3 regions of the Streptomyces sp. NPDC018964 genome follow, and region 2 is predicted to be linked to each of the others. Evidence: predicted binding sites of a transcription regulator. Region 2 holds the regulator's gene; each other region holds the start of a gene.
What was found. Region 2 encodes HrcA, which represses chaperone genes, less so after heat shock. Its sites were predicted from a motif close to TTNGCACTCNGNNNNNCNGAGTGCNAA; they were not measured.

Region 1 (9,451 bases), on a different contig from region 2:
GGGCGACGGTCAACGCGGCGATCAAGAAGCAGATCGGCAAGGCGGTCGGCCCGGGCGGCAGCCCCGCCGGCGTCCTCGGCGGACTCCAGGCGACGGCGACGCGCGCGGAGGCCAGGGAGTAGCCTGCGGAGCATGGACACGGGGGACGAGGCGCACGAGGCCGGCGGCCTGGCCCGCCGCGAACGGGACATCCTGGCGCTGGAACACCGGGGCTTTCCCAGCCCCGGCCTCAAGGAACGGGCGATCCGCGAGGAACTGGGCCTGGCCCCCGTCCGCTACTACCAGCTCCTCAACGCCCTCCTCGACGACCCCCGCGCCCTCGCCCACGACCCGGTCACGGTCAACCGCCTGCGCCGCATCCGTGAAACCCGCCGTACGGAACGCTGACCCCGGGGTCCGGGACAGCGCCCCGGCAGACGGGAACGGGTACAGGTACGGGGACGGGGCGGCGGGGTGGGAAACCGTCAGGGCATTCGTTCCGCCAGCGTCCGCAGCAGTCGTACGACTCCCGCCGGTCCGTCGACCACCAGGTCCGCGCGGTCCCGCAGCTCCGTGACCTCGTCGCTGCCGCTGCACACCAGCAGCCCCGGAGTGCCGGCCGCGCGGAGCTTGTCGACGGCCGTGTAGGCGGCGAGGTCGCCCAGGTCGTCCCCGGCGTAGAGCACCGACCCGGCGCCGATCTCGCGGGCGTACTCCAGCAGGGCGACGCCCTTGTCCATGCCGGGCGGGCGCAGCTCCAGGACCATGCGGCCGGGCTCGACGACGAGGCCGTGCCGGGTGGCGAGGCCGGTGAGCGGCTCGCGCAGGGCCTCGAACGCGGCCTGCGGATCGGTGGCCCGGCGGGTGTGGACCGCCACCGCCCGGCCGCCCTTCTCCTCGATCCACGTGCCCCGCCACGCGCCGACCCGGTCGAGCAGCCCCGGCAGTTCCGCGCGGGCGGCGGCGACACCGGGGGGCGGGGCGGGCGCGGTGACCGTGCCGGTGACGGCGTCCCAGCGCTCGGCGCCGTAGTGGCCGAGAACGACGAGGTGCTCCAGGCCGGGGACGCCCGCGAAGTCCCCGTTCCGGACCGCGACACCGGCCGGCCGGCCCGTGACGACGGCGACCGCCGCCACCTTCGGGGCGAGCGCGGCGAGCGCGCCCACCGCGTCGGGGTGCGCGCGGGCCTGTTCGGGGTCGGCCACGATCGGCGCGAGCGTCCCGTCGAAGTCGAGCCCGATCAGTGCCTTCCCCGGCCGGGAGAGAAGCGCGTCCAGCCCTTCCCGCCCGGCCTGCGTGGCGGGCGTCGGCGTGGCGTTCGGGTCCGTGGAATCCGTATGGCTGGCCATACGTCCAACCTATCCACGCCCGCCCCCGCACACGCCTGTGTGACCGGCCATACCTCCTGTCAGCCGGGCGTCCCCTCCCGCAGCGCCTCCAGCTGCTCCAGGAACCACCGCGCCGGGGGCAGCGCGGTCGCCGCCGCGGCCAGGCGCTTGGTGCGCTCGGCGCGTTCGTCCGGGCCCATCGTCAGGGCCTCGTGCAGGGCGCCGGCGGTCCCGACGACGTCGTACGGGTTGACCGTGAGCGCGTCCTCGCCCAGCTCCTCGTGGGCGCCCGCCTCCCGCGACAGCACCAGCGCGCAGCCCGCGTCGGAGACGACCGGGACCTCCTTGGCGACCAGGTTCATGCCGTCACGGATCGGGTTGACCAGCGCCACGTCCGCCAGCCGGTACGCGGCCAGCGAGCGCGCGAAGTCGTCCTCGACGTGCAGGACGACCGGCCGCCAGCCCGGGGTGCCGTACCGCTCGTTGATCTCCTCGGCGACCCGCCGCACCTCGGCGGTGTAGTCGCGGTAGACGGCGAGGTCCTGCCGGGAGGGGTAGGCGAACGCGACGTGCACCACGCGCTCGCGCCACTCGGGGTGGTCGTCCAGGAGCTGCCGGTACGCCAGCAGTCCGCGCACGATGTTCTTCGACAGCTCGGTCCGGTCGACCCGGACGATCGTCCGGCGCCCCGCGCCGATCTCCTCCCGCAGCGCGGTGATCCGCTCCTCGACGTCCGCCTCGTGGGAGCGGGCGCGCAGGAAGTCCGCGTCGGCGCCCAGGCCGTGCACGCCGACGCGCGTCTCCCCGAGGCCGTCCGCGAAGCGTTCGCAGCACGCGGTGAACGCGTCCGCCCAGCGGCGGGTGAGGAAGCCGAGCCGGTCGGCGCCGAGCATGCCGCGCAGTACCTGCCGCGCGATGTCGTCGGGCAGCAGCGCGAAGTACTCCGGCGGCGCCCACGGCGTGTGCGAGAAGTGCGCGATGCGCAGGTCGGGGCGGAGCTCGCGGAGCATCCCGGGGACGAGGGTGAGGTGGTAGTCCTGGACGAGGACCGCCGCGCCCGGCGCCGCCTCCTCGGCCAGCGCCTCGGCGAACGCCCGGTTGTAGGCCTCGTACGACGCCCACCGCCGGCGGAACTCCGCGTCGAAGACCGGCTCCAGCGGCGTCTGGTACAGCATGTGGTGCACGAACCAGAGCACCGAGTTGGCGATCCCGTTGTACGCGTCGGCGTGCACGTCCGCCGGGACGTCCAGCATGCGCACGCCGTCCTCGCCGACCCCGCGCCGCACCGCCTCGCGGTCGCCGTCGGACAGCGCCGAGCACACCCACAGCGCCCCGGCGTCCGGCCCGATCGCCGACAGCCCGGACACCAGCCCGCCGCCGCCCCGCCCGGTCCGCAGCGAACCGTCGTCCTCCACCGTGTACGAGACGGGTCCGCGATTCGACGCGACCAGCACCTGAGCACCCTGAGCAGCCTGCGTGACAGCCATGGATGTCACCTAGCCCGGCCCCGGAGACCTCAAACGCGCGTGATCGGCCGTATACGGGTCAGGCCACCCTCCGCGCCCGGTACTCCGCGATCTCCGCCATCGGGGGCCGTTCCTCGGTGTCGACGGAGTACGTACGGGGTTCGAAGGTGTCGCCGGTGCGCTCGAACTGGGTGAGGGACGGGCGGATCAGATGGCCGCGGGCCAGGCGGAGCTGGGCGGTGCGGTAGATGGCGGCGGCCATCCGGCCGAGGGCCTGGCCGTCCTGGTGGCGGTGGATACGCACGCCGACGTCGACCTGGGCGAGGGCGTCCAGGCCGGCCAGGTGCAGGGCGTCGACCAGCATGCCGAGCTCGACGCCGTACCCGACCGGGAACGGGAGCTGTTCCAGCAGGCTCCGGCGGGCCGCGTACTCGCCGCCGAGCGGCTGGACGAAGCCGGCGAGCCGGGGCCAGTGCATGTTCAGCAGCGGGCGGGCCATCAGCTCCGTGACCCGGCCGCCCTGACCGGCCGCCGAGCCGAGGGGGCGGTCGTACATGGCCTTGACCAGCTGCACGTCCGGCTCGGTGAGCAGCGGGCCGACGATGCCGGAGACGAAGTCGGAGGAGAACTCCCGCAGGTCCGCGTCGACGAAGCACACGATGTCGCCGCGGGTGACGAGCAGGGAGCGCCACAGCACCTCGCCCTTGCCGGGGACCGCCGGTATCCGGGGCAGGATCGCGTCCCGGTGCACCACGCGCGCGCCCGCGGCCGCCGCCACCTCGGCCGTGCGGTCGGTCGAACCGGAGTCGACCACCACCACCTCGTCGACCAGCGGGACCTGGAGCACCAGGTCGTGCCGGATCGCCGACACGATGTCGCCGACCGTCGCCTCCTCGTCGAGCGCGGGCAGCACCACGCTCACCGTCTGCCCCGTCGCGCGCTTCGCCGCCAGCATCCGGTGGAGCGGGCGGTCGGCCACCGACCAGGACCGGTCGGTCAGCCAGCGCTCGACTTCTTCCAGCACGGTCCCGGACTCCTCACTGGCCTGTGATCCATCTCGCGGTTCGGACGACTATCTCAACCATGCAGGCCTTCGGTTACAGTCTTGAACAACGCCGATGACCACCGCATGCCGGGGTCACCGCGCGGAAGACAACTGAACACCGCTCATCCAGAGGGGCAGAGGGATACGGCCCGATGAAGCCCCGGCAACCCTCCAGTCGGTTCTTGTCACACGGACGTGGCGAGGCTCCCGGCTAGGGAAGGTGCCAAATCCGTCTCACGGCGAGGTGCGTCGTGAGGAAGATGAGGAGAAAGGGCCTCGCCTCCATGGCTGTGCAGACCGTTGCAAGCACCACCGATTCCGCCGCCGCGAACTCCGTCGACCTGGGCCCCGCCGCCGCGCTCTCCTGCCGCGAATGCGGACACCGGGTCCCCCTCGGCCCCGTCTTCGCCTGCGAGGAGTGTTTCGGCCCGCTGGAGATCGCGTACGACTTCTCGGCCCACGACGCCGAGGAGCTCCGCAAGCGGATCGAGGCGGGACCCGCGAACATCTGGCGCTACGCGCCGCTGCTGCCCGTCCCGGCGGACGTGGCGGCCAAGCCGAACCTGAACCCCGGCTGGACCAAGCTCGTCCAGGCCGACAACCTGGCGCGTGAGCTGGGCGTCGACGCCGGCAAGCTGTTCGTCAAGGACGACTCCGGCAACCCGACGCACTCCTTCAAGGACCGTGTCGTCGCCCAGGCCATCGAGGCCGCCCGCGCCTTCGGCTTCACCACCCTCTCCTGCTCCTCCACCGGCAACCTCGCCGGCGCGGTGGGCGCCGCCGCGGCCCGGGCGGGCTTCCGGTCCTGCGTGTTCATCCCGCACGACCTGGAGCAGGGCAAGGTCGTCATGGCCGCCGTCTACGGCGGTGAGCTCGTCGGCATCGAGGGCAACTACGACGACGTGAACCGTTTCTGTTCCGAGCTGATCGGCGACCCGGCCGGCGAGGGCTGGGGCTTCGTCAACGTCAACCTGCGGCCGTACTACGCGGAGGGGTCCAAGACCCTCGCGTACGAGATCTGCGAGCAGCTCGGCTGGCGGCTCCCGGACCAGATCGTGATCCCGATCGCCTCCGGCTCGCAGCTCACGAAGATCGACAAGGGGTTGCGGGAGCTGATCGAGCTCGGTCTGGTCGAGGACAGGCCGTACAAGATCTTCGGCGCGCAGGCCGAGGGGTGCTCGCCGGTGTCCACCGCGTACAAGGCGGGGCACGACGTCGTCCGCCCGCAGAAGCCGGACACGATCGCCAAGTCGCTGGCGATCGGGAACCCTGCGGACGGGCCGTACGTGCTGGACATCGCCCGTCGGACGGGCGGGGCGGTGGAGGACGTCACGGACGGGCAGATCGTCGACGCGATCAAGCTGCTCGCCCGGAGCGAGGGGATCTTCGCGGAGACCGCGGGGGGTGTCACGGTCGGCGTGACGAAGAAGCTGCTGGAGAGCGGGGCGCTCGACCCGTCCCTGACCACGGTCGTGCTCAACACCGGGGACGGTCTGAAGACGCTGGACGCGGTGGCCGGCACCGGGCTGACCGCGACGATCCGTCCCAGTCTGGAGTCGTTCCGTGAGGCCGGGCTTGTCTGAGTCGTTCGTCCGCGGGTCCGTTGTGGCCGGCCGTGCCCGCGCGGCGGCAGCCGCATGTCACACACCGTCCCGCGCCCCCAGGGTGCTGTCCCTTCCGGAGGTTTCGAAGTGAGCGTGACTGTCCGTATCCCCACCATCCTGCGCACCTACACCGGTGGGCAGGCCGAGGTCGCCGCCGAGGGCGCGACCCTCGGCGAGGTCATCTCGGACCTGGAGAAGAACCACGCCGGGATCGCCGCCCGGGTGCTGGACGACCAGGGCAAGCTGCGGCGGTTCGTGAACGTGTACGTCAACGACGACGACGTGCGGTTCGAGCAGGGGCTCGAGACGGCCACCCCGGACGGGGCCGGCGTGTCGATCATCCCGGCGGTGGCCGGAGGCTGATCATTACCTTCGGTAATGACGGTTACCCGGTGTCCGGGTCATTGCCCCCTCCGTGAGAGAAGCGGAGGGGGCAATTCCATGGGATTGAGCGCGGTAGAGTTGGGGAACGCGCTCCCGGTCCATCGACCGGAAACACTGATTTCCTGCCGCGGGTCCGACTGAATGCAGCCAAAGTGTCGGCCCTTTCGCGCCATTTGCGCCCTTTGTGCGGCCCGACTTGCCCTGGAATCGGGTGAATTCTCACCACATTCCGGACCGGCGCCGCCAAGATTTCTCGTCCGACTGACCTGTTGCAGACGGCAGTTGGACAGATACATTCAGCCGCGGTCGACGCGTTCCGGCGCACGCCCCCAACCATTGGGGGGTGAGGTCTGACCCGGATCCGCGAAGTGCGGATCCGTGCAAGGGCCAGTAATAGGGGAGTTAGGCATGGCTCAGGGCACCGTCAAGTGGTTCAACGCGGAGAAGGGGTACGGCTTCATCGCGGTCGACGGTGGTGCGGATGTTTTCGTCCACTACAGCGCGATCCAGATGGACGGCTACCGCACCCTCGAAGAAGGCCAGCGGGTCGAGTTCGAGATCTCGCAGGGTCAGAAGGGCCCGCAGGCCGACATGGTTCGTCTCAGCGCCTGAACGCGCCATCAGCCGCACGCATCTTCTGCCGACGAAGGGCCCGCACCCCCAGGGGTGCGGGCCCTTCGCCGTGCCCAGGGGGGTGCGCGGCGACGTTCGCGTGCGGCTGAGCGCCCCGTGTGCGCCCCATGGGCGCTTGCGCCCACCCGTCACCCGGCCGCCACCCCTCGACGAGCCCGCTTCGCGGGCGCGCCTTGCACTCGGGTGGGTCGAGTGCTAATCATTGGCGTTAGCACTCTGAAGGTGAGAGTGACAACGAAGGACCGGGTCGGTGAGGCCCGCGGGCCGTGTGGGGCAAGGAACCACGGGGCCGGCGAGCCGTCCGTCGCGGGCGCGGGCGCGGTCCGAAGGAATCACCCCCAGTCCTGGAGGGACCACTTCACATGGCCAAGATCATCGCGTTCGACGAGGAGGCGCGGCGCGGCCTCGAGCGCGGCATGAACCAGCTCGCGGACGCCGTCAAGGTGACGCTCGGCCCCAAGGGCCGCAACGTCGTCCTCGAGAAGAAGTGGGGCGCCCCCACGATCACCAACGATGGTGTCTCCATCGCCAAGGAGATCGAGCTCGAGGACCCGTACGAGAAGATCGGCGCCGAGCTGGTCAAGGAAGTCGCCAAGAAGACGGACGACGTCGCCGGTGACGGTACGACCACCGCGACCGTCCTCGCCCAGGCCCTGGTGCGCGAGGGCCTGCGCAACGTGGCCGCCGGCGCCAACCCGATGGCTCTGAAGCGCGGCATCGAGAAGGCCGTCGAGGCCGTCTCCGGCGCCCTGCTCGAGCAGGCGAAGGACGTCGAGACCAAGGAGCAGATCGCCTCCACGGCCTCCATCTCCGCCGCCGACACCCAGATCGGCGAGCTCATCGCCGAGGCGATGGACAAGGTCGGCAAGGAAGGCGTCATCACCGTCGAGGAGTCCCAGACCTTCGGTCTGGAGCTCGAGCTCACCGAGGGCATGCGCTTCGACAAGGGCTACATCTCGGCGTACTTCGCCACCGACATGGAGCGTATGGAGGCCGTCCTCGACGACCCGTACATCCTGATCGCGAACTCCAAGATCTCCAACGTCAAGGACCTGCTCCCGCTCCTGGAGAAGGTCATGCAGTCGGGCAAGCCGCTGCTGATCATCGCCGAGGACGTCGAGGGCGAGGCCCTGTCGACCCTGGTCGTCAACAAGATCCGCGGCACCTTCAAGTCCGTCGCCGTCAAGGCCCCGGGCTTCGGCGACCGCCGCAAGGCCATGCTCGGCGACATCGCCATCCTCACGGGCGGCGAGGTCATCTCCGAGGAGGTCGGCCTCAAGCTGGAGAACGCCACCCTCGACCTGCTGGGCAAGGCCCGCAAGGTGGTCATCACCAAGGACGAGACCACCATCGTCGACGGTTCGGGCTCGGCCGACCAGGTCCAGGGCCGCGTGAACCAGATCCGCGCCGAGATCGAGAACAGCGACTCGGACTACGACCGCGAGAAGCTGCAGGAGCGCCTGGCGAAGCTCGCCGGCGGTGTCGCGGTCATCAAGGCCGGTGCCGCCACCGAGGTGGAGCTCAAGGAGCGCAAGCACCGCATCGAGGACGCCGTCCGCAACGCGAAGGCCGCCGTCGAGGAGGGCATCGTCGCCGGTGGTGGCGTGGCCCTGCTGCAGGCCTCCCAGGTCTTCGAGAAGCTGGAGCTCGAGGGCGACGAGGCCACCGGTGCCGCCGCCGTCAAGCTGGCGCTCGAGGCCCCGCTGAAGCAGATCGCCGTCAACGCCGGCCTCGAGGGCGGCGTCGTGGTGGAGAAGGTGCGCAACCTGACCCCGGGCCACGGCCTGAACGCCGCGACCGGCGAGTACGTCGACCTGGTCAAGGAAGGCATCATCGACCCGGCGAAGGTGACCCGTTCCGCCCTGCAGAACGCCGCCTCCATCGCCGCGCTGTTCCTCACCACCGAGGCCGTCATCGCCGACAAGCCGGAGAAGGCCGCGGCCCCGGCCGGCGGCGGCATGCCGGGCGGTGACATGGACTTCTGATCCTCCCGAGGATCGGATCCGTCCGTCGTACGGCCGAGGGCGGCACCCCCTGTTCCGACAGGGGGTGCCGCCCTCGGGCGTCTCAGGCGGCGCACCACGGCACGCGGCAGACGTGCGGTGCCGTGCCCTGCGGGCACAGGCCCCGCGGCACCGCCTTGCGGACCGCCCGCCAGGTCCGCGGCGAGCACACCGGGCGGACCCGCGGCTCGACCGGCTCCCGCGCGCCGCCGCTTCCGCCCGGGTGCTCCCGGGCCCACCGGTCCGTCAGGTGGTCGTAGAGGTCGGCGGTCGTCATCCCACTCTCCGGCAGGGTGCGCAGGACGGTCCGCCCGACGAGCCGGGCACCGCGGGCCGCCACGGCTCCGTCGGCGAGCGCGCCGGCCCTTCCCCGTCCGCATACAGGCCGAAGCGCGGCAGGCGTGTCCTCACCGGGTGACCGCGTCCCGGTGCGCGGCACGGAGTTCCGTGACCGGGGTCACATCGGGGCTCCGACGGGAATGCCTCCTCTCACTTCCCGGTTCCGCTGAACGTGCATTTGATGCACGCACATATACCGACCGGTATTCGACGCAGAGGAGCCCCCACGTGACCGTCACCTCCCCGGACACGGCCGCCCGAGCGGCCGCGATTCTCTCCCGGCCCACCACGATCAACGGCCTGACCGTCCCCAACCGCATCGCCATGGCGCCGATGACCAGGATGTTCTCGCCGGGCGGTGTTCCCGGGGAGGACGTGGTGTCGTACTACTCCCGCCGCGCCGCGGCCGGTGTCGGCCTGATCGTCACCGAGGGCACGTACGTCGGCCACGAGTCGGCCGGGCTGAGCGACCGGGTGCCGCGGTTCCACGGGGAGGAGCAGCTCGCGGGCTGGGCGAAGGTCGCCGAGGCGGTGCACGCGGCGGGCGGCACGATCGTGCCGCAGCTCTGGCACATCGGCATGGTCCGCGAGCAGGGCCAGGAGCCGTACCCGGACGCCCCGGCGATCGGTCCGTCCGGGGTGCGCACGGACGGCACCGAGGGCAAGGGCA
Region 2 (9,451 bases):
CCGCCCCGGTTCTCCCGCACGTCCACGATCAGTCCCTCCCGCAGCACCTCCACCCGCAGGTCGCGGTGGATCTGCGCCCACCCGGGCGCCTGCATGTCGGGAACGTGGATGTACCCCAGCCGCCCGCCGGACCTCTCCAGCACGTACGCCCGCCGGTCCGCGACCCACGCGTGGTACCGCAGCGGCTCCTCGTCGGCGAGCGGCACCACCACCGCGTGCCGCGGCTCGCCTCCCCCCGCGGGCGACACCGTCAGCTCCACCGGCTTGCCCGCCGTCCCGACCAGCAGCGGCGCGGGTCCGGTCACCGGGTCGACCGGCTGTCCGGCGACGGCGACGATCGCGTCACCGGGCCGTACGGCGACCCCCGGCGCGGCGAGCGGCGAGCGGGCGTCCGGATCGGACGTCTCCGCGGGCAGGATCCGGTCGACCCGCCAACTGCCGTCCTCGTGCCGGGAGATGTCCGCGCCGAGCAGCCCCTGCCGCGCGCCGTCGCCGTGGCCACCGCGCGGGACGACGTAGGCGTGCGAGGTGCCGAGCTCGCCGTGCACCTCCCACAGCAGGTCCACCAGGTCGTCGTGGGTGGCGAGCCGGTCGAGCACGGGCCGGTAGCGGTCGAGGACCCCGTCCCAGTCGACGCCGTTCATGTCGGGACGCCAGAAGTTGTCCCGCATGATGCGGCCGTTCTCGTCGAACATCTGCCGCCACTCGGCGGCCGGGTCGACGAACTGGCGGATCCGGTCCAGGTCGACGGTGATGTTGGTGTCGCTGTCGTCGTCGCCGGAGGCGCGCCGGTCGCTGGGCACGACCTTCAGCCGCCCGTCGGTCCACAGCAGCACCCGCTTGCCGTCGCCGCTGACCTCGAAGTGGTCGGCGTCCACGGCCAGGTGCTCGATGCGCTGCCGGTCGAGGTCGTAGCGCTCCAGGTCGGTCTTGGGGTCGGGGTCGTCCGGGGTGGCGCGGGAGGACCCGAGCACGCCGCGCACCGGGTGCCGCAGCCACAGCACCCCGTCCTTGGCGGCGCGCAGGTTGGTGTAGCGGGCGGCCTCCACCGGGAACGGCACGATGCGGTCGGCGAGACCGTCGAGGTCGACGCGGGTGGTGGGGGTGCCCTCGTTCTCGGGGGTCCCGTCCCGGTCCGGCGTCTCGAAGGGCCGACCGTGCCGCTGCGGGCCGAACGGTGACGGGGTGGTCGCCGCGAGGGTGATCAGGTACGGACGTACGCCCTCGACGAAGGCCAGGTCGAAGACGTGTTCGTCGTAGACGGGGTCGAAGGAGCGGGTCGACAGGAACGCGAGGTGCTTGCCGTCCAGGGTGAAGGCGGGCGCGTAGTCCTGGAAGCGCAGCGGGGTCGCCTCGGTGACCGACAGGTCGGTGGTGTGGGCGAGCTTGAGCTGGCTGAGCGGGCGCGGGCCGGGGTGGGACCAGGCGAGCCAGGAGGAGTCGGGTGAGAAGACCAGCCCGGAGACGTCGCCGTCCTCGCTGCGGTCGACCTCCCGGACCTCGCCGGTCTCCCGCTCGACGAGGAGGACCCGGCCGTCGTGGGAGGCGACCGCGGCGCGGCCGCCGTCGGGGGCCATGGCGAGTCCCACGACACGGCCCAGCCGTCCGGCGGCGATCCGGCGGGGGGCGGCGCCCGGGGCGAGTCCGGTGGCGGGGGCGAACTCCAGGGCGTCGTCGCCCTCGGCGTCGGTCACCCACACCACCCATTCCTCGCCGTCCGCGCGGAAGGCGCGGGGCAGCCGGGCCCGTACGCCCGGGGTCGCGGCGAGCGCGCGGGCGGGGCCGGCGCGGTGGGTGACCCAGTGGACGGTGCCGCGCACGCAGACGGCGCTGCCGCGCGCGGTGTGGTCGGGTGACGCGGAGCCGAACCAGCGGGCGGCGTTCACCGGGAACGGCTGGAGGTCGACGCGCTGCCCGCCGAGCCGGACGTCGAGGCGGCGCGGCTCCGCCCCGTCGAGGTCGTCGAGGAGCCACAGTTCGCCGGCGCTGGAGTAGACGACACGGGTGCCGTCGCCGGCGGCGTGGCGGGCGTAGAAGCCCTCGAGGGGAGTGTGCCTGCGCAGGTCGGAGCCGTCGGCGAGGGAGGAGTACAGGGCGCCGGTGCCCTCGTGGTCGGAGAGGAACGCGATCCTCCCTCCCTCTCGGCTTCGCTCGAGCGCGGGGACCCCCGTCCCCACCCACAGCGGGCACTCGATGTTCCCGTCGAGGTCCTCGTGCAGCCGTACGAACTCGCCGTCGCCCTCGCGGTCGATCCACAGCTTGCCCGCCGTACCGCCCCGGTAGCGCTTCCACCGGGCGGCCTCGAGGCCCATCGGCGCGGACAGCAGCACGGTGTGCGGTCCCTCGGCGACGTCGCCGACGGGGCCGTGGGGCAGGGTGGTGGCGGGGCCGCCGTCCAGGGGCACGGCACGGGCCCAGGTGCGGCACGAGGCGGCCTGGTCGTGGGCGCTGGTCACCAGGACTCTGCCGTCCGCCGTCCAGCCGCGCGTCCGGGTGGTGGGACTGCCCCAGTAAGTCAGGCGTCTGGCGGGGCCGCCCTCGACGGGCGCGACGTACACCTCGGGGGCGCCGTCGCGGGTGGAGGTCCAGGCGACGGTGGTGCCGTCGGGCGAGACGCGGGGCCGGCTCACGGGTACGTTGTCGGCGCTGACCCGCCAGGCCCGGCCACCGTCGAGCGGGGCGAGCCACACGTCGTCCTCGGCGGTGAAGGCGACCAACTCGCCGTGCAGATGCGGAAACCGGAGATAAGCGGCGGATGCGACCGATGCGGGCTGTGTCACCCGGTCACCCTATGCAGGCGCGGGCGGTCCTGGACAGGGGTTCCGATCACTTGCCCTCGACAGGGCGACACGACGGGTACTGCTCGCACCACACGGTCGTCGTGACGGTCACGGTGACGGTGGGGTTCGGGCCGCGGTGCGTGGGGTCGCCCACGCGCGGCGGGCTGGTGGCGTCGCAGTCGCCCAGGCCGTCGACCCGGAACACCTGCTTCCCGCCGACCTTCGCGGTGATGTTCCCGCGGACGCAGGCGCCGTTGACGGCGTGGGTGACCCTCCCGGTGACGGTGATCTCCTTGCCGTCCCGCGTCTCGCCCTGGCAGTCGACGGAGGCGACGGTGTCCTCGTCCGCGGACGGTGAGCGGTCCTCGTCCCCGAAGGACGCGTTGCAGCTGAGCCAGCGCACGCCGGCCTTCTGCCGGTTGAGTTCCTCGGTCACGGTCTCGTCGGTCGTGAACGCGACGGCCGCGGAGCTGAGTCCGCCGCCCTCGCACGCGGTGACCCCCGCCACGGCGGCCACGGCGAAGCCGGCGGCGAGTGCCTGCCGCCGCCATGCGCGCATCACGCGCGGAATCCTGTTCAACGCCCCCATGCACGGCAGCCTGCCACCGTCGCGGGCGGGACGGTAGGGCGCATACGGCCACTCGCACTACCCTGGTCCGGTGCGCAGTGGACGCCGGGTCAGAAAGCTCGTCGTGGACGGGAACACCGCGGGTGAAATGGTCACCTACCTGTGGTCGGTGCGTCATCGGCACCGGACCGGGGGACCCTGTTCGGAGGTGCTCTCCCTGACCCGGGAGGGGACGACGGCGACGGTCCGTCTGGTGTTCCGGGGCGGTGAGGGGCGCTTCGTCCCCGACGGGTTCCTGCCTTCGGGTGCCGTGGCCGTCGGCGGGGGCGCGGCGCTCAACCTGCACGAGCCCGGTGTCGTTCGGGCCTTCGTCGACGAGGCCGTCCGGCGCGGGCTGTTCACCGGGCCCGCGGAGCTGGACGGCTGGGAGCTGTTCCCGGAGGCCGCCGCCCGCCGTGCGGCGGACGGCCGACCGGGGCCGTCAGGACCAGCGGCCGGTACGGGCCAGGAGTACGGCCGTCGCCGCGGTGCCGGCGGTGGAGGTGCGCAGGACGCTGCGGCCCAGGCGGTAGGGCTTGGCGCCGGCCTGCGCGAAGAGCTCCAACTCGTCGGGGGAGATGCCCCCTTCGGGCCCGACGACCAGCACGATCTCGCCGGAGGCGGGAAGTGCGGCGCTCGCGAGGGGTTCGGTGCCGCTCTCGTGGAGGACGGCGGCGAAGTCGGCATCGGCCAGAAGTGAGGCAACCCGCCGGGTCGTCGCCGCGTCCGCGACCTCGGGGAAACGCACCCGGCGGGACTGCTTGCCCGCCTCACGGGCGGTCGCCCGCCACTTGGCGAGGGACTTCAGCCCCCGCTCGCCCTTCCACTGCGTGATGCAGCGGGACGCCGCCCACGGCACGATCGCGTCGACGCCGACCTCGGTCATCGTCTCCACGGCCACCTCGCCCCGGTCGCCCTTGGGCAGGGCCTGGACGACGGTGATCCGGGGTTCCTCCGGGGGCTCCTCGGCCACCGGCTCCAGCCGGACGATCAGGCGGTCCTTGCCCTCGGTGCCGAGCACCACGCAGTCCGCCCAGCGGCCCGCGCCGTCGGTGAGGACGACGTCCTCGCCGGCCCGCAGCCGCTTCACGGAGACGGCGTGCCGTCCCTCGGGTCCGTCGAGCACGTAGCGGCCGGAGCCGTCCGTGTCGAAGTGGTCGACGACGAACACCGGCGCGGTCATCGGGCGCCTCCCGCCGACAACGCCGTCCGGGCGGCGGCCAGTTCGGCGGCCAGCACCTCCACCAGCCGTCCGGCGGGCAGCTCGCGGGCCATCCGGTGGCCCTGCCCCGCCCACAGCGCCAGGCCCTGCGCGTCGCCGGCCTTGGTGGCGGCCTTGCGCAGGGGTGCGGTGAGGTGGTGGACGTCCGGGTAGGCGGCGGGCGCGTACCGGCCGTGCTCGCGCAGGAAGCGGTTGACCAGGGCGCGGGCCGGGCGGCCGGAGAAGGCGCGGGTCAGCTCGGTGCGGACGTACAGGGGGTTGGTGAGGGCCTGCTTGTGCAGGGCGTGCGCGCCGGACTCGTGGGTGGCGACGAAGGCCGTGCCGAGCTGGGCGGCGTCGGCACCGGCCGCGAGGACCGCGGCGATCTGGCCGCCGCGCATGATGCCGCCGGCGGCGACGACCGGGATGCCGACGGACTCCCGGACCTGGGCGAGGAGGGAGAGCAGTCCGACGCCGGAGCCGTCCGCCTCCGGGACGTCGCGGTGGGTGCCCTGGTGGCCGCCGGCCTCCACGCCCTGCGCGATCACCGCGTCGGCGCCGGCCCGTTCCACGGCCCGGGCCTCCTCCGCGGTCGTGGCGGTGACCAGCGTGAGCGTGCCGACGCGGCGCAGGGAGTCCAGGACCTCGCGGGCCGGCACACCGAAGTGGAACGACACCACCGGCACCGGGTTGTCCAGCAGCACGGCGAGCTTGGCGTCGTAGCCGTCGTCGCGGCCGCTGTCGGGGTCGCCGAGCGCGGTCTCGTACCAGGAGGCCTCACCGGCCAGCTGGTGGGCGTAGACGTCGACGGCGGCCGGGTCGGCCGTCTCCGGCTGCGGCAGGAAGAGGTTGACGCCGAAGGGGCGGGAGGTCAGTCCCCGCAGCTGCTTGATCTCCTGGTACATCCCGTCCGCGGTCTTGTACCCGGCGGCCAGGAAACCGAGCCCGCCCGCCTCGGACACGGCCGCGGCGAGCTGCGGCACGGCGACACCGCCCGCCATGGGTGCCTGCACGATCGGGTGCGGGCAGATATCGGTCAGTACGGAGGACATGACGGCATGTTGTCACGTCCTCCGGGCAACGCCGAATCGGCCCTTCCCCTTGGCACAAGCCACTTTTCGACGGGGCGGCGCCAGGGACGTCACCCCGCCGGACATGCACCTCGACGCCCGTCGAAGGCGTCCTTCAACCGCGAGAACAGCCCCTGCTGTCCGGGCTGACCGTGCCAGCCCGGGGGACCACCCCCGGACCCCCGGCAACAAGCCACCGCCCACCCGGCACCGACCGACTCAGCGCCCGTTGAAGGCGTCCTTCAACCGCGAGAACAACCCCTGCTGTCCGGGCTGGAACTGCCCCGTGGGCCGTTCCTCCCCGCGGAGCTTGGCCAGTTCGCGGAGCAGGCGTTCCTGTTCCGGGTCGAGCTTGGTCGGGGTCTGGACCTCGACGTGGACGATGAGGTCGCCTCTGCCCCCGCCGCGCAGGTGCGTGACGCCCCGGCCGTGCAGCGGGATCGACTGGCCGGACTGGGTGCCGGGCCGGATGTCGACCTCCTCCATGCCGTCCAGCGTCTCCAGCGGCACCTTGGTGCCGAGGGCCGCCGCCGTCATCGGGAGGGTGACCGTGCAGTGCAGGTCGTCGCCGCGCCGCTGGAACTGCGCGTGCGGCAGCTCGTGGATCTCCACGTACAGGTCACCGGCGGGACCGCCACCGGGCCCGACCTCGCCCTCGCCGGCCAGCTGGATCCGGGTGCCGTTGTCCACACCGGCCGGGATCTTGACCGTGAGGGTGCGCCGGGAACGGATCCGGCCGTCGCCCGCGCACTCCGGGCACGGGGTGGGGACGACGGTGCCGAAGCCCTGGCACTGCGGACAGGGGCGGGAGGTCATGACCTGGCCCAGGAAGGACCGCGTGACCTGCGAGACCTCACCGCGGCCCCGGCACATGTCACAGGTCTGCGCGCTGGTGCCCGGGGCGGCGCCCTCGCCGCTGCACGTCGTGCAGACGACGGCCGTGTCGACCTGGATGTCCTTGGTCGTGCCGAACGCGGCCTCGTCGAGCTCGACGTCGATGCGGATCATCGCGTCCTGGCCCCGGCGGGTGCGCGAGCGCGGCCCGCGCTGCGACGCCGTGCCGAAGAACGCGTCCATGATGTCGGAGAAGTTGCCGAAGCCACCGGCCCCGAAACCGCCCGCGCCACCGCCGCCGGTCTGCGAGAGGGGGTCGCCGCCGAGGTCGTAGACCTGCTTCTTCTGCGGGTCCGACAGCACCTCGTAGGCGGCGTTGATCTCCTTGAACCGCTCCTGCGTCTTGGGATCAGGATTGACGTCCGGGTGCAGCTCGCGGGCGAGCCGCCGGAAGGCCTTCTTGATCTCCTCCTGCGAGGCGTCGCGGCGCACGCCGAGTACGGCGTAGTAGTCCGTGGCCACTACGACTCCGCCAGGATCTGTCCGACGTACCGTGCCACTGCGCGTACCGCTCCCATCGTTCCCGGGTAATCCATGCGGGTCGGTCCGACCACGCCGAGCTTGGCAACCGCCTCGCCGCCCGAACCGTAGCCGACCGACACGACGGACGTGGAGTTGAGTCCCTCGTAGGCGTTCTCGTGCCCGATGCGCACGGTCATGCCCGAATCCCCCGCCTCCCCGAGGAGTTTGAGGAGCACGACCTGCTCCTCGAGCGCCTCCAGGACGGGCCGGATCGTGAGGGGGAAGTCATGTCCGAAGCGGGTGAGATTGGCGGTACCGCCGATCATCAGCCGCTCCTCGTTCTCCTCGACGAGCGTCTCCAGGAGGGTGGAGAGCACCGTCGAGACCGTACCGCGATCCTCGGCCTCGAACGCCTCCGCGAGGTCCTCCACCAGGCTCGGCACGTCGGTGAACCGGCGGCCCGCGACCCTGCTGTTCAGGCGGGCCCGCAGGTCCGCCAGGGAGGACTCGCCGAACGGCGCCGGGCAGTCGACCATGCGCTGCTCCACCCGGCCGGTGTCCGTGATCAGCACCAGCATCAGCCGCGCGGGGGCGAGGGAGAGCAGTTCCACGTGCCGCACCGTGGAGCGGGTCAGCGACGGGTACTGCACGACGGCGACCTGCCGGGTCAGCTGCGCGAGCAGCCGCACGGTCCTGGCCACCACGTCGTCGAGGTCGACGGCGCCGTCGAGGAAGTTCTGGATGGCCCGCCGCTCGGGCGGGCTCATGGGCTTGACGCCGGCGAGCTTGTCGACGAACAGGCGGTAGCCCTTGTCGGTGGGGATGCGCCCGGCGCTGGTGTGCGGCTGGGCGATGAAGCCCTCGTCCTCCAGGGCCGCCATGTCGTTGCGCACGGTGGCCGGGGAGACGCCGAGGTTGTGCCGCTCGGTGAGGGCCTTGGAGCCGACGGGCTCCTCGGTGCCCACGTAGTCCTGGACGATGGCGCGCAGCACCTGAAGCCTGCGTTCACTGAGCATCGCGCACACCTCCAGAGCCTTCCGCGCGGTACCTTCCCTGTCCGCCTGGCACTCTTCGTACGCGAGTGCCAGACTTCCCCGCCCAGTGTACGGCCGGGAGGTACGCCCCGGGCAAGGCCGGTCCCCGCGCCCTCGCTCCGGGCGGCGTCGTCCCCGATAGCGTCCCGGTATGACCGTGACTTGGGAAGAGTCGGGATGGGAGCAAGTGGCCGCCGGAGTGGGGCGGTGCCGGCTGCCCGGGTGGGACTGCACGGTGGGGCTCGTCGTGGGCGCGGAGGGCGTGCTGCTCGTCGACGCGGGTTCCGACCCGGGCGAGGGCGCGCGGTTGCGGGCGGAGGCGTGGGCGCTCACCGGCCGTCGTGTGACGCATCTCGCGCTCACCCATCCCCATTTCGATCATGTCCTCGGGGCTTCGGTGTTCGCGGACGCGGAGGTGTTCGGCGCGGTGGGCATGGAGACGGTGCTGACGGGCCGTGGGCTCGAGGAGCTGCGCGCGGACGCGGTGCGCCACGGGCTGGACGCGCGCGTGGCCGAGGAGGCCGTGGAGGCGTTGGTGCCGCCGCGGCACGCGGTGTCCGGCGAGTGGACGCTCGACCTCGGCCCGGCCGGCGACCGGCAGGTGCTGCTGGCGAACGTGGGCCCGGGCCACACCGCCCATGACCTCGCGGTCCTCGTCCCCGGCTCCCCCGAGGTGGTGTTCTGCGGGGACCTGGTCGAGGAGTCGGGCGAACCGCAGGCCGGCCCCGACGCCGTACCGTCCCGCTGGCCGGCCGCGCTGGACCGGCTCCTGGAGCTGGGCGGCGAGGACGCGCGGTACGTCCCCGGCCACGGCGCGGTGGTGGACGCGGCGTTCGTACGCCGTCAGCGTGACGCCCTGGCGGCCCGTTTCGGCGTGTCGGACTGATCGCGGCGGGCGCATTCCTCGTATCGTCGTCAGAATGCGCCAGTACTCCGCCGATCTGACCCCTCCGTGGAAGAAACCGCAGCCGGTCCCCGAGGTCTCGGCCGAGCCGGGCCTGGTGGTGGAGGAGCCCGGCACCGGCTTCTGCGGCGCGGTGATCCGCTGCGAGGCGGACACGGTGACGCTGGAGGACCGCTTCGGCAAGCACCGGGTGTTCCCGCTGGAGCCGCGGGGCTTCCTGCTGGAGGGGCGCGTGGTGACGCTGGTGCGGCCGGCCGCCGGTCCTCGGCGGCCCGCCCGTACGGCGTCCGGTTCCGTCGCCGTGGCCGGCGCGCGGGCGCGGGTGGCCCGCGCGGGGCGCATCTACGTCGAGGGGCGGCACGACGCGGAGCTGGTGGAGAAGGTGTGGGGCGACGACCTGCGCGTCGAGGGGGTGGTCGTCGAGTACCTGGAGGGCGTCGACGACCTGCCGTCGATCGTCGAGGACTTCTCCCCCGGCCCGGACGCGCGACTGGGCGTC
Region 3 (9,451 bases), on a different contig from region 2:
GGCTCGAGGTCGACGGATTCAAGAACCTGCTGGGACTGACGGTCGAACTGGGCCCGTTCACCTGTATCGCCGGGGAGAACGGCACGGGCAAGTCCAACGTGTTCGACGCCATCGACGAACGGCGCCGCGCGGAGGAGGCGTTCGCCGAGGCCCGGGACTGCGTCATCGTCTCCACCAGCACCCTCGAACTCGGCATCGACGTCGGCGACCTGGACCGGGTGATCCAGCTCGACGCCCCGGCGACGGTCGCCTCGTTCCTGCAACGCCTGGGCCGCACCGGGCGCCGCCCCGGCACCCGGCGCAACTGCCTCTTCCTCGCGTTGAGCGACGAGGGTTTCCTGGCCGCCGCGGCCCTGCTCCTCGCCTGGTCGCGCGGCTGGGTGGAGCCGGTGACCCGGCCTCCCGAGCCGCGGCACCTCGTGGCCCAGCAACTGCTCGCGCTGTGCCTCCAGGAGCACCGGGTCGGGGAGAACCTGTGGCAGGAGTGGTGGGGCGGCCTCGGCACGTTCGGTACCGCCGCCGAACCCGTCGTACGGCACCTGGTGGAACAGGGCTGGCTGGAGCGGGACGCGGGCACCCTGTTCATCGGGCCGGAGGCCGAACGCCGCTTCGGGCAGCGGCACTTCATGAACCTGACGGCCTCGTTCACCGCGCCGCCCGAGTTCACCGTGCTCAGCGGACGGACCGAGATCGGCCGCACCGACCCGGACCTGCTGACCGAGGAGACCGACGGCCCGCACAAACTGCTGCTGGCGGGCCGCAGCCGGCTGGTGACGTACATCGACTGGCGGCGCAGGCGCTGCTTCGTGGAACCCGTGGACGAGGGCGGGCGCGCCAAGTGGAGCGGCTTCGGGGCGCAGCGCGTGCGGTCCTTCACCCTGGCCCGTGCCGTACGGGACGTGCTGCTCGGCGGGGACCCGCCCGTGTCCCTGACCCGCCGGGCGGAGGCGAGGCTCGCGGCGGCCCGGGAGAGGTACCTGGACGTGGTGCACCCGGCCGGGACCGTCATCACCCGCCGGGGCGACAGCGACGTGCGCTGGTGGACCTGGGCCGGGCACCGGGCGAACGCGACCCTGGCCGCGTCGCTCCCCTCCGTCGTCCTGCGGCACCGGAACGTCGACGACCGCTTCGTCCGGTTGCGCGACGACGTCACCCCGCGGGCGTGGCGCGCGGCGGTGGCGGACACCGGTACGGGGGCGGACACCGGTACGGGCCTGACGCTGCCGGACGTGGACCCGCACGCCGTACGGGGCCTGAAGTTCGCGGAGGCGCTGCCCGCACGGCTCGCGGAGGCCACCCTCGCGGCGCGGCTGGGGGACGCCGAAGGGGCGCGGACGGCACTGGCGGAACCGGTGCGGTTCCTGCTGCGGCAGGACGGCTGACCGGCTCCGCCGGGAAGCCGACCGGCTCCGCCGGGAAGCGGACACGCCCTGTCCTGTACGTCGCCGAGACTCGTGCTCCCGGCGGTCGCGAGGACCGCCCGTCCGCAAGGAGCCCGCGCGTGTTCTCCGTTCTCGCCGACATCAACTGGTGGGCCGTCGCCGTCACGGCCGTCGCCTCGGTCCTGCTCGCCGGCGTCTGGTTCGCGGTGGTGATCGCCAAGCCGTACGCCGTGGCGCTCGGCCGCGAGGGCGCGCCGGCGCCCGCGCAGACGGCCCTGGCCATGGCGGGGCCGCCGGTGTGCCTCCTCGTCACCGTCCTGACCAGCGCCGTGCTCGTCGAGGCGCTCGACATCACGGGCATGGGGGACGCCGTGGTCTTCGGGCTCCTCGTGGGCGTCGGCTATCTCGGAGCGATGACCTTCCAGATCGCCATCAACCCGAACTTCCCGCGCCCGCTGTACTACGGGGTCCTCAACGCGCCGTTCTTCGTGCTCACGAGCGTGCTCGGCAGCGTCGTCCTGGTCGCGACGCGCTGAGTCCGGGCCGGTCAGTCGCCGCCCCCGCCGCCGCCCCCGTCACCACCGCCGCCGTCGCCGCCGCCTCCGCCCCCGTCGCCGCCGTCTCCTCCGTCGCTGCCCCAGCCGTCGCCGCCGCCGCGTTCGTTGTCGTCGCCGTCGGTGCCGAGGTTGCTGAACCACGGGAGTTCCCAGGTGCCGGTGTCCGACTCGGAGCGGGGGCGGGGGCGGAACCTGGCCAGGCCCGTCGTGTCCCCGAGGCCGAAGGAGACGGCGACCGCGTGGGCCATGACGGCGTCCAGGGGATCCGGGCTCTCGTGGTGCACGGTGGCCAGGGGCAGCAGCACGGTGCCGGGCGGCGGGCCCGGCCAACGGGACGGACGGGTCAGCAGTGCGACCCGTCGGCCGTCGCGCAGCAGCCACGAGCTCTCCGCGTTCTCGCGCCGCAGCGTCCAGTGCCGGTCGGGCAGGCGTATCTCCACGCTGCTCTTCGACTTGCGGAACCTCTTCTGGAGGACGAGCCGGGCCGTCGTGTCGCCGACGGTCATGACCAGGCCGCTGCCCGGGACGGTGGAGTCGCCGCGGAAGCCGTACGGCGCCCGCAGGCGTACGGCGGGGGCGTGCGGGCCCCACACGTCCACGCGGACCAGGCGCCGGTCCACGGCGACGGCGACCGGTCCGGCGGGGCCGGGCGCGTAACGCCGCGCGATCCACAGCGGTACGTCCTCCGCACGCGCCCGTGCGGCGAGCGCGGCCACCTGGTCCGCCCCGCCGCACCCGCGGACCGCCCACTCGCCCAGGGCGTGGGCGAAGTCGGCGGCCCGGCGCACCTTCAGGGGCTTGGTCGTGCCGGTCACGCGGGTGACCGGCACGATGCCGGGGCCCTGCGGCAGCGAGGCCAGGGGGCGTTCCGTGCCGCCTCCGCCGAGCCAGCACCCCCGCAGGTACGCCTCGGCCATGGCGGCGAGGTTCAGCTCGGCCGGCGGTGTCGTCCGGCCAGCTCTGCGCAGCCCGATCTCGGTGAGTTCCACGGTCCGCGCCAGCGGGTTGCGGGACCGTTCCCCGTAGAGCACCTGGTTCATCCCGTCCCCCTCCTGTTCCGAATACCGTGGGGAAAGACCTCGCGGGCCGTGGCGCGGTTCCGCGATCAGCCGTCCGACGTGCGGCCACGAGTACGGCGAAGGCCCGGCACCCCGTTTCCGGGGGTGCCGGGCCTTCGCTCAGGTTCTGGCGACCTTACGTCGTCAGTGGGCGTGGCCGTGGCCGTGGCCACCGGCGGCGGCCGGCTCTTCCTCTTCCTTCTTCTCGACGACCAGGGTCTCGGTCGTCAGGAGGAGGGAGGCGATGGAGGCGGCGTTCTCCAGGGCGGAGCGGGTCACCTTGACCGGGTCGATGACGCCGGCCTTGACCAGGTCGCCGTACTCGCCGGTGGCGGCGTTGTAGCCGTTGCCCTTCTCGAGCTCGGCGACCTTGGAGACGATGACGTAGCCCTCGAGGCCGGCGTTCTCGGCGATCCAGCGCAGCGGCTCGACGGCGGCCTTGCGGACCACGGAGACACCGGTGGCCTCGTCGCCGGTCTTGTCGAGGTTGCCCTCGAGGACCTTGACGGCGTGGACCAGCGCGGAGCCACCACCGGAGACGATGCCCTCCTCGACCGCGGCGCGGGTCGCGGAGATGGCGTCCTCCAGACGGTGCTTCTTCTCCTTCAGCTCCACCTCGGTGGCGGCGCCGACCTTGATGACGCACACGCCGCCGGCGAGCTTCGCGAGGCGCTCCTGGAGCTTCTCGCGGTCCCAGTCGGAGTCGGTGGTCTCGATCTCGGCCTTGATCTGGCCGACGCGGCCCTGCACGTCCTCCTTGTTCCCGGCACCGTCGACGACCGTGGTGTCGTCCTTGGTGACGGTGACGCGGCGGGCGGAACCGAGCACGTCCAGGCCGACCTGGTCGAGCTTGAGGCCGACCTCCTCGGAGACGACCGTGGCGCCCGTGAGGACGGCCATGTCCTGCAGCATCGCCTTGCGGCGGTCACCGAAGCCGGGGGCCTTGACGGCGACCGCGTTGAAGGTGCCGCGGATCTTGTTGACGACCAGGGTCGACAGGGCCTCGCCCTCGACGTCCTCGGCGATGATCAGCAGCGGCTTGGAGGCGTTGGCCTGGATGACCTTCTCCAGCAGCGGCAGCAGCTCCGCGATGGAGGAGATCTTGCCCTGGGTGATCAGGATGTACGGGTCGTCGAGGACGGCCTCCATGCGCTCCTGGTCCGTCACGAAGTACGGCGACAGGTAGCCCTTGTCGAAGGCCATGCCCTCGGTGAAGTCCAGCTCCAGACCGAAGGTGTTGGACTCCTCGACGGTGATGACACCGTCCTTGCCGACCTTGTCCATCGCCTCGGCGATGAGCTCGCCGACCTGCTGGTCCTGGGCGGACAGCGCGGCGACGGCGGCGATGTCGGACTTCTCGTCGATCGGGCGGGCCGAGGCGAGCAGGTCCTCGGAGACCGCGGCGACGGCCGCGTCGATGCCCTTCTTCAGCAGCGCCGGGGAGGCACCCGCGGCGACGTTCTTCAGGCCCTCGCGGACCAGCGCCTGGGCCAGCACGGTGGCGGTGGTCGTACCGTCACCCGCGATGTCGTTGGTCTTGGTCGCCACCTCCTTCACCAGCTGCGCGCCGAGGTTCTCGTACGGGTCCTCGATCTCGACCTCGCGGGCGATCGTGACACCGTCGTTGGTGATGGTGGGGGCGCCGAACTTCTTGTCGATGACGACGTTGCGGCCCTTGGGACCGATCGTCACCTTCACCGTGTCGGCAAGCTTGTTGACGCCGCGCTCGAGGGCGCGACGGGCGTCCTCGTCGAACTTCAGGATCTTCGCCATGGCAGCGGGAGCCCTCTCGGAATTCTGGGTGAAATCACTGCGCCCCGGGCGCCCGGGTCCTTGTCGGAGGCTGGGGCCAGGGGCGCAGTGGTTCGAGCAAAAGTGCTTGCTACGAGGTCGGGTCGTCCGGGGTGACCCCCGGATCTCCCTTACTTCTCGACGATCGCGAGGACGTCGCGGGCCGAGAGGACGAGGTACTCCTCGCCGTTGTACTTGACCTCGGTGCCGCCGTACTTGCTGTACAGAACGACGTCGCCGACCTTCACGTCGAGCTCGACGCGCTTGCCGTCCTCGAAGCGGCCCGGACCGATGGCCAGGACGACGCCCTCCTGGGGCTTCTCCTTCGCGGTGTCCGGAATGACCAGGCCCGAAGCCGTGGTCTGCTCGGCGTCGAGCGGCTGGACCACGATGCGGTCCTCGAGCGGCTTGATGGCAACCTTGGAGCTGGCGGTCGTCACGATCCGACCTCCCCCTTCGGAGATCTCACGGGGTTAACTGTCTGAGGTGGCGACCAGGTGGATCCGTCGTCGCGGGTGCCGGACCTGCCCGTCGCGTGTTTGGCACTCTCCAGGGGGGAGTGCCAGACCTGAGACTATGACTGCGATTAGCACTCGGTCAAGCGGAGTGCCAATTGCCTGCGGCGCGTCGGGGGGTGGGGGCGTTGTTCACACCGGGGTGTGGAGCTTGCCCGTGTTGTGGTGAGCGTCCCCTGGGGGGCTGTGCCCCCAGACCCCCCTTCGGCCCTGAACGGGCCTCGTCCTCAAACGCCGGACGGGCTGGAAGGTGAGCGGTGCTCGCCGGGAACCGTCGGTGAGCTGAGAGGTGAGCGGTGCTCGCCAGGGGCCGTCGGTGGGCCGATGCGGCTGATGTGGTCCTCCAGTCTGCCCACCTTCAGTCCCCGTTCCTCCAGCTTCCCCAGCAGTCGTGTCGTTCGTTCCGTCAGTGACAGGGGCGGGGCCTCGCCCGACGGTACGGCGATGATGTCGCCGGGGGTCAGGTGGTGGGGGCCGTCGGTGTAGGTGAGGTGGCCGTCGGGTTCCAGGGTGACCCGCCACAGCACCACCGCCGCGATGCCGCAGTCGGCGGCGGCGCGCAGGGTGGTGGTGTCGTACGTGCCGTAGGGCGGGCGGAAGAGGCGGGGGCGGACGCCGAAGCGGGACGTGAGCTTGCGCTGCTGGCCGCAGATCTCGGCGCGCTGGCCGGCGTACGGCAGACCGCGCAGGGCGGGGTGGTCGAGGGTGTGGTTCTGCAGGCTCGCGCCGACCGAGCGCAGGCGGGCGAAGTGCGCGTATCCGGGGCCGGCCACCGTGTCCGTGAGGAACAGGCTGACGGGGAGGCGGCGCTCGCGCACCAGGTCGACGAAGCGGGGGTCGCGTTCGGCGCCGTCGTCGTAGGTGAGGAAGACGACCCCGTCACGGGCCGGGACGCGGTCGACGACGGGCGGGAGGGCGCCGGTCCCCGGTGCCGGTCCGGCTCCGGGCGGCCGGCCCGCACCGCCCCCCGGCCCGTTCCCCGTCCCGGCCCCCGCCCCGCCCGACGGACCGCATCCGGCGACCGCGGCCAGCAGGGCGAGGGCGCCCGCCAGGAGGCCGGCCCTCACAGGTAGTCCTCCAGGCGTGCCACCGCGTACCCCTCCGCCGTGACCTTGTCCAGGAAGCGGCGGATCATGTCCGGCATCGTGCCCTTCCAGTCCTCGCGGCCCCGGAAGTGGCTGAGGACGATGTCGCCGGGGTGCAGGTCGCGGTCCCACTCGCGGTACTCCCAGCGGTCGGCGAAGACCTCCTCGTTCCAGAGGGGGACGTGGGTGATCCCGCAGGCCTTCGCGGCGCGCAGGGTGGCCTTGTCGTAGTTGCCGTAGGGCGGGCGGAAGAGGACGGGGCGCTCGCCGTACCGCTCCTCGACGACCTCCTGCATGCCGCAGATCTCGCGCTTCTGGCGGGCGTAGGACAGGGCGGGCAGGTAGGGGTGGTGGAGGGTGTGGTTGTGCAGGCCGACGCCCCGGCCCCGCATCTCCTTGAAGTAGCCGTAGTCCTCCTTGACGAGGTAGTCGCTGAGGAAGGCGCTGTACGGGACCTTCAGCTCGCTCATCATCCGCAGGAACGCCGGGTCCTTCTCGGCGCCGTCGTCGATGGTGAGGAAGAGGATCCTCTCGTCGGTGGGGACGGTGGTGAAGACCGGGGGGAGTTCCAGCCGCCGGTGACCGTCGACCTCGAAGCCGTCGCGGGTGGTGATCCTGGGTTTCCTCGCCGGGGGCGGCGGGGCGGTCAGGGGCACCTTCCTCAGTCCCCAGCGTTTCGCGGCGGCGACCCGCGCGGCGTGCGCCGCGCGCAGCCGGGTGGCGTAGGCGTCGAGCGCGCGGGCCGGGGGCGCCTTCAAGGGCTGCTGGCCGCCCGCCGGTTCGGCCGGAGCGCTGCCGTCCGGTCCGCAGCCCGAGGCGATGGAGGCGAGAGCGAGTACCGCGAGGCCGATCCGCACACCACCGAACGGCCGCTTTTTATCTTTTTGTCCTACTGCTCGCATGGTGCCGGATCCTCGCAGCCGTCCGCTCCGGAGCCGGCCCGACACCGCGGCCGGAGGCACACGGTCCACCGACTGGCCCACAATGAGGCCGTGAACGACCTCGCCCCCCTCCTCACCCCCGAAGGCCGCGCCCTCCTCGACGAGGTCCGCGACACCGACCCGGCGCACGAACTCGCCGTCGCCACCCGTCTGCGCCGCGAGCACCCCGCCGGCCTGGTGTCGGCCGCGCTCGGCCAGGCGCGGCTGCGGCAGCGCGCGGTGGCGAAGTTCGGGGCGGAGGACGCCCGGCGGATGTTCTTCACGCCGAACGGGGTGGAACAGTCGACCCGGGCGAGCGTGGCGGCGTACCGGGCCGAACGCCTCCGGGCAATCGGAGTGCGGTCCGTCGCCGATCTGTGCTGCGGGATCGGCGGCGACGCGATCGCGTTCGCCCGCGCCGGGATCCGGGTCCTTGCCGTCGACCGCGACCCGCTGACCTGCGAGGCGGCCCGCGCCAACGCCGACGCGCTCGGTCTGGCCGGCCTGATCGAGGTGCGCGAGGCCGATGTGACGGAGGTCGACACGGCCGGGTACGACGCCGTGTTCGTCGACCCCGCCCGGCGTTCCTCCAAACGCGGCCGGATCTTCGACCCGGAGGCCTACTCCCCTCCCCTGTCCTGGGCCGTCTCCGCCGCGCTCGGGGCACCGGTCGGCCTGCTGAAGATCGCGCCCGGCATTCCGCACGAGGCGATCCCCGAGGCCGCGACGGCCGAGTGGGTCTCGGACGGCGGGGACGTGAAGGAGGCCGTGCTGTGGTTCGGCCGGGACGTCACGCCGGGTGCGCGGCGGGCCACGCTGCTGCCCGCCGGAGCCACCCTCCACGCGACCCCGTCGACCATGCTCCCCGACCCCGAAGTACGGCCGGTGGGGCGGTACTTGTACGAGCCGGACGGCGCCGTCATCCGCGCCCACCTGGTCGCCGAAGTGGCCGAGGAGGTGAACGGTGGCCTGATCGACCCGACCATCGCCTACGTCACCGCCGACGAGGCGCACCGCACCCCGTACGCCACCGCCTACGAGATCACCGACCGGCTCCCGTTCAACGTCAAGAAGCTGAAGGCGCTGCTGCGCGAGCGCGAGGTCGGCGTCCTGACCGTCAAGAAGCGCGGCTCGGCCGTCGAGCCGGAGGAACTGCGCCGCAAGGCCCTGCCCAAACCGCACGGCACCGCGTCCGTCACGGTCTTCCTGACCCGCGTCACCGGCGCCCCGACGATGCTGCTGGGGCACCCGGTGCGCTGAGGCACCGGACCGAACCGGTCCGCCTCAGGACGCGACGATCGCCTTGCCGATCGCGAAACCCTTGGCCGGTCCCTCGGGGATCACCGCGTCGGTGCCGTAGGGGACCCGGTGCTCGTCCGCGTACTTGCCCTTCTTCGGGTCGGGCGAGGTCAGGACGAGCACCGCCCCCTCGTCGTCGAAGTCGTCGACGATCACGTACACCGGGATCCCGGCCCGCGCGTACTCGCGGCGCTTGCGGACGCGGTCGCGCTGGAGGTTCCGGTGGCCCGGCGAGGCGACCTCGACGACCGTCTCCACTCCGGCGGCGGCGACGCCGAGACCGTCCTCGTCCGGGATCTCGTCGAGGTCGAGCGGGGCCACGAAGAGGTCGGGGATCCAGGCTTTCTGACGGTGGATGACGTTACCGTCGTGGTGTGCTGCGTAGCCGCTGCCTGCCAAATGCGCGTCCAGCGCTCTGCGGAGACGGCCGATGAGCACGGTGTGACGACGGCGACCGGTAGGCGACACCTCGATGGCCCCTTCGATGATCTCGGCCCGGTAGCCCTCGGGGAGATCCATGGCCTTCCACGCCTGCCACAGGACCTCGTCCAGATCGGAACCCTCCTCGGAAACGGGCTTGTCCACCATCACCGGGGCCACCTCTTCTGCGAGAGCGGTCATCGAGAAGCACCTCCTCCTTCAAGTGTGGGCGCGGGCGCCACTGCGGCACAAGCGACACGGTGACGCTACGAGTTCGGGGTTCGCGGCGTGCCGGGAGCGGCGTCGATCAGCCGAACGAGTGATCACCTCATCTCAGCGACGCCCACAGCTCCCCCGCCTCCGGCTCGTCCGCCACCACGCGGTTGCGGTCCCAGGGGGCCGGGACGACCGGCATGGTGAGGGT

Region 1: groL (chaperonin GroEL) is a predicted target of HrcA. The motif match lies at 6,612-6,638, and genes of this name have one in related genera.
Region 3: groES (co-chaperone GroES) is a predicted target of HrcA. The motif match lies at 5,375-5,401, and genes of this name have one in related genera.

The regions. Positions count from the first base shown of each region.
Region 1 covers NZ_JBIRYZ010000025.1:8,582-18,032, forward strand. The annotation lists gene ACH5AO_RS30360 (extracellular solute-binding protein) at 1-122, shown strand, start outside; gene ACH5AO_RS30365 (DUF3263 domain-containing protein) at 133-387, shown strand; gene otsB (trehalose-phosphatase) at 465-1,328, opposite strand; gene ACH5AO_RS30375 (trehalose-6-phosphate synthase) at 1,388-2,794, opposite strand; gene ACH5AO_RS30380 (glucosyl-3-phosphoglycerate synthase) at 2,853-3,797, opposite strand; SAM riboswitch class I at 3,938-4,085, shown strand; gene thrC (threonine synthase) at 4,103-5,401, shown strand; gene ACH5AO_RS30390 (MoaD/ThiS family protein) at 5,510-5,785, shown strand; gene ACH5AO_RS30395 (cold-shock protein) at 6,215-6,418, shown strand; gene groL (chaperonin GroEL) at 6,802-8,424, shown strand; gene ACH5AO_RS30405 (hypothetical protein) at 8,507-8,782, opposite strand; gene ACH5AO_RS30410 (NADH:flavin oxidoreductase) at 9,010-9,451, shown strand, end outside.
Region 2 covers NZ_JBIRYZ010000002.1:561,604-571,054, reverse strand. The annotation lists gene ACH5AO_RS05250 (S41 family peptidase) at 1-2,780, opposite strand, end outside; gene ACH5AO_RS05245 (hypothetical protein) at 2,827-3,339, opposite strand; gene ACH5AO_RS05240 (16S rRNA (uracil(1498)-N(3))-methyltransferase) at 3,830-4,570, opposite strand; gene ACH5AO_RS05235 (nitronate monooxygenase) at 4,567-5,640, opposite strand; gene dnaJ (molecular chaperone DnaJ) at 5,878-7,014, opposite strand; gene hrcA (heat-inducible transcriptional repressor HrcA) at 7,014-8,030, opposite strand; gene ACH5AO_RS05220 (MBL fold metallo-hydrolase) at 8,200-8,934, shown strand; gene ACH5AO_RS05215 (DUF3097 domain-containing protein) at 8,969-9,451, shown strand, end outside.
Region 3 covers NZ_JBIRYZ010000004.1:112,124-121,574, reverse strand. The annotation lists partial or broken gene ACH5AO_RS08315 (helicase-related protein) at 108-1,382, shown strand; gene ACH5AO_RS08310 (DUF1761 domain-containing protein) at 1,502-1,918, shown strand; gene ACH5AO_RS08305 (hypothetical protein) at 1,930-2,979, opposite strand; gene groL (chaperonin GroEL) at 3,142-4,770, opposite strand; gene groES (co-chaperone GroES) at 4,920-5,228, opposite strand; gene ACH5AO_RS08290 (polysaccharide deacetylase family protein) at 5,531-6,370, opposite strand; gene ACH5AO_RS08285 (polysaccharide deacetylase family protein) at 6,367-7,290, opposite strand; gene ACH5AO_RS08280 (methyltransferase domain-containing protein) at 7,381-8,568, shown strand; gene ACH5AO_RS08275 (Uma2 family endonuclease) at 8,593-9,228, opposite strand; gene ACH5AO_RS08270 (LCP family protein) at 9,356-9,451, opposite strand, start outside.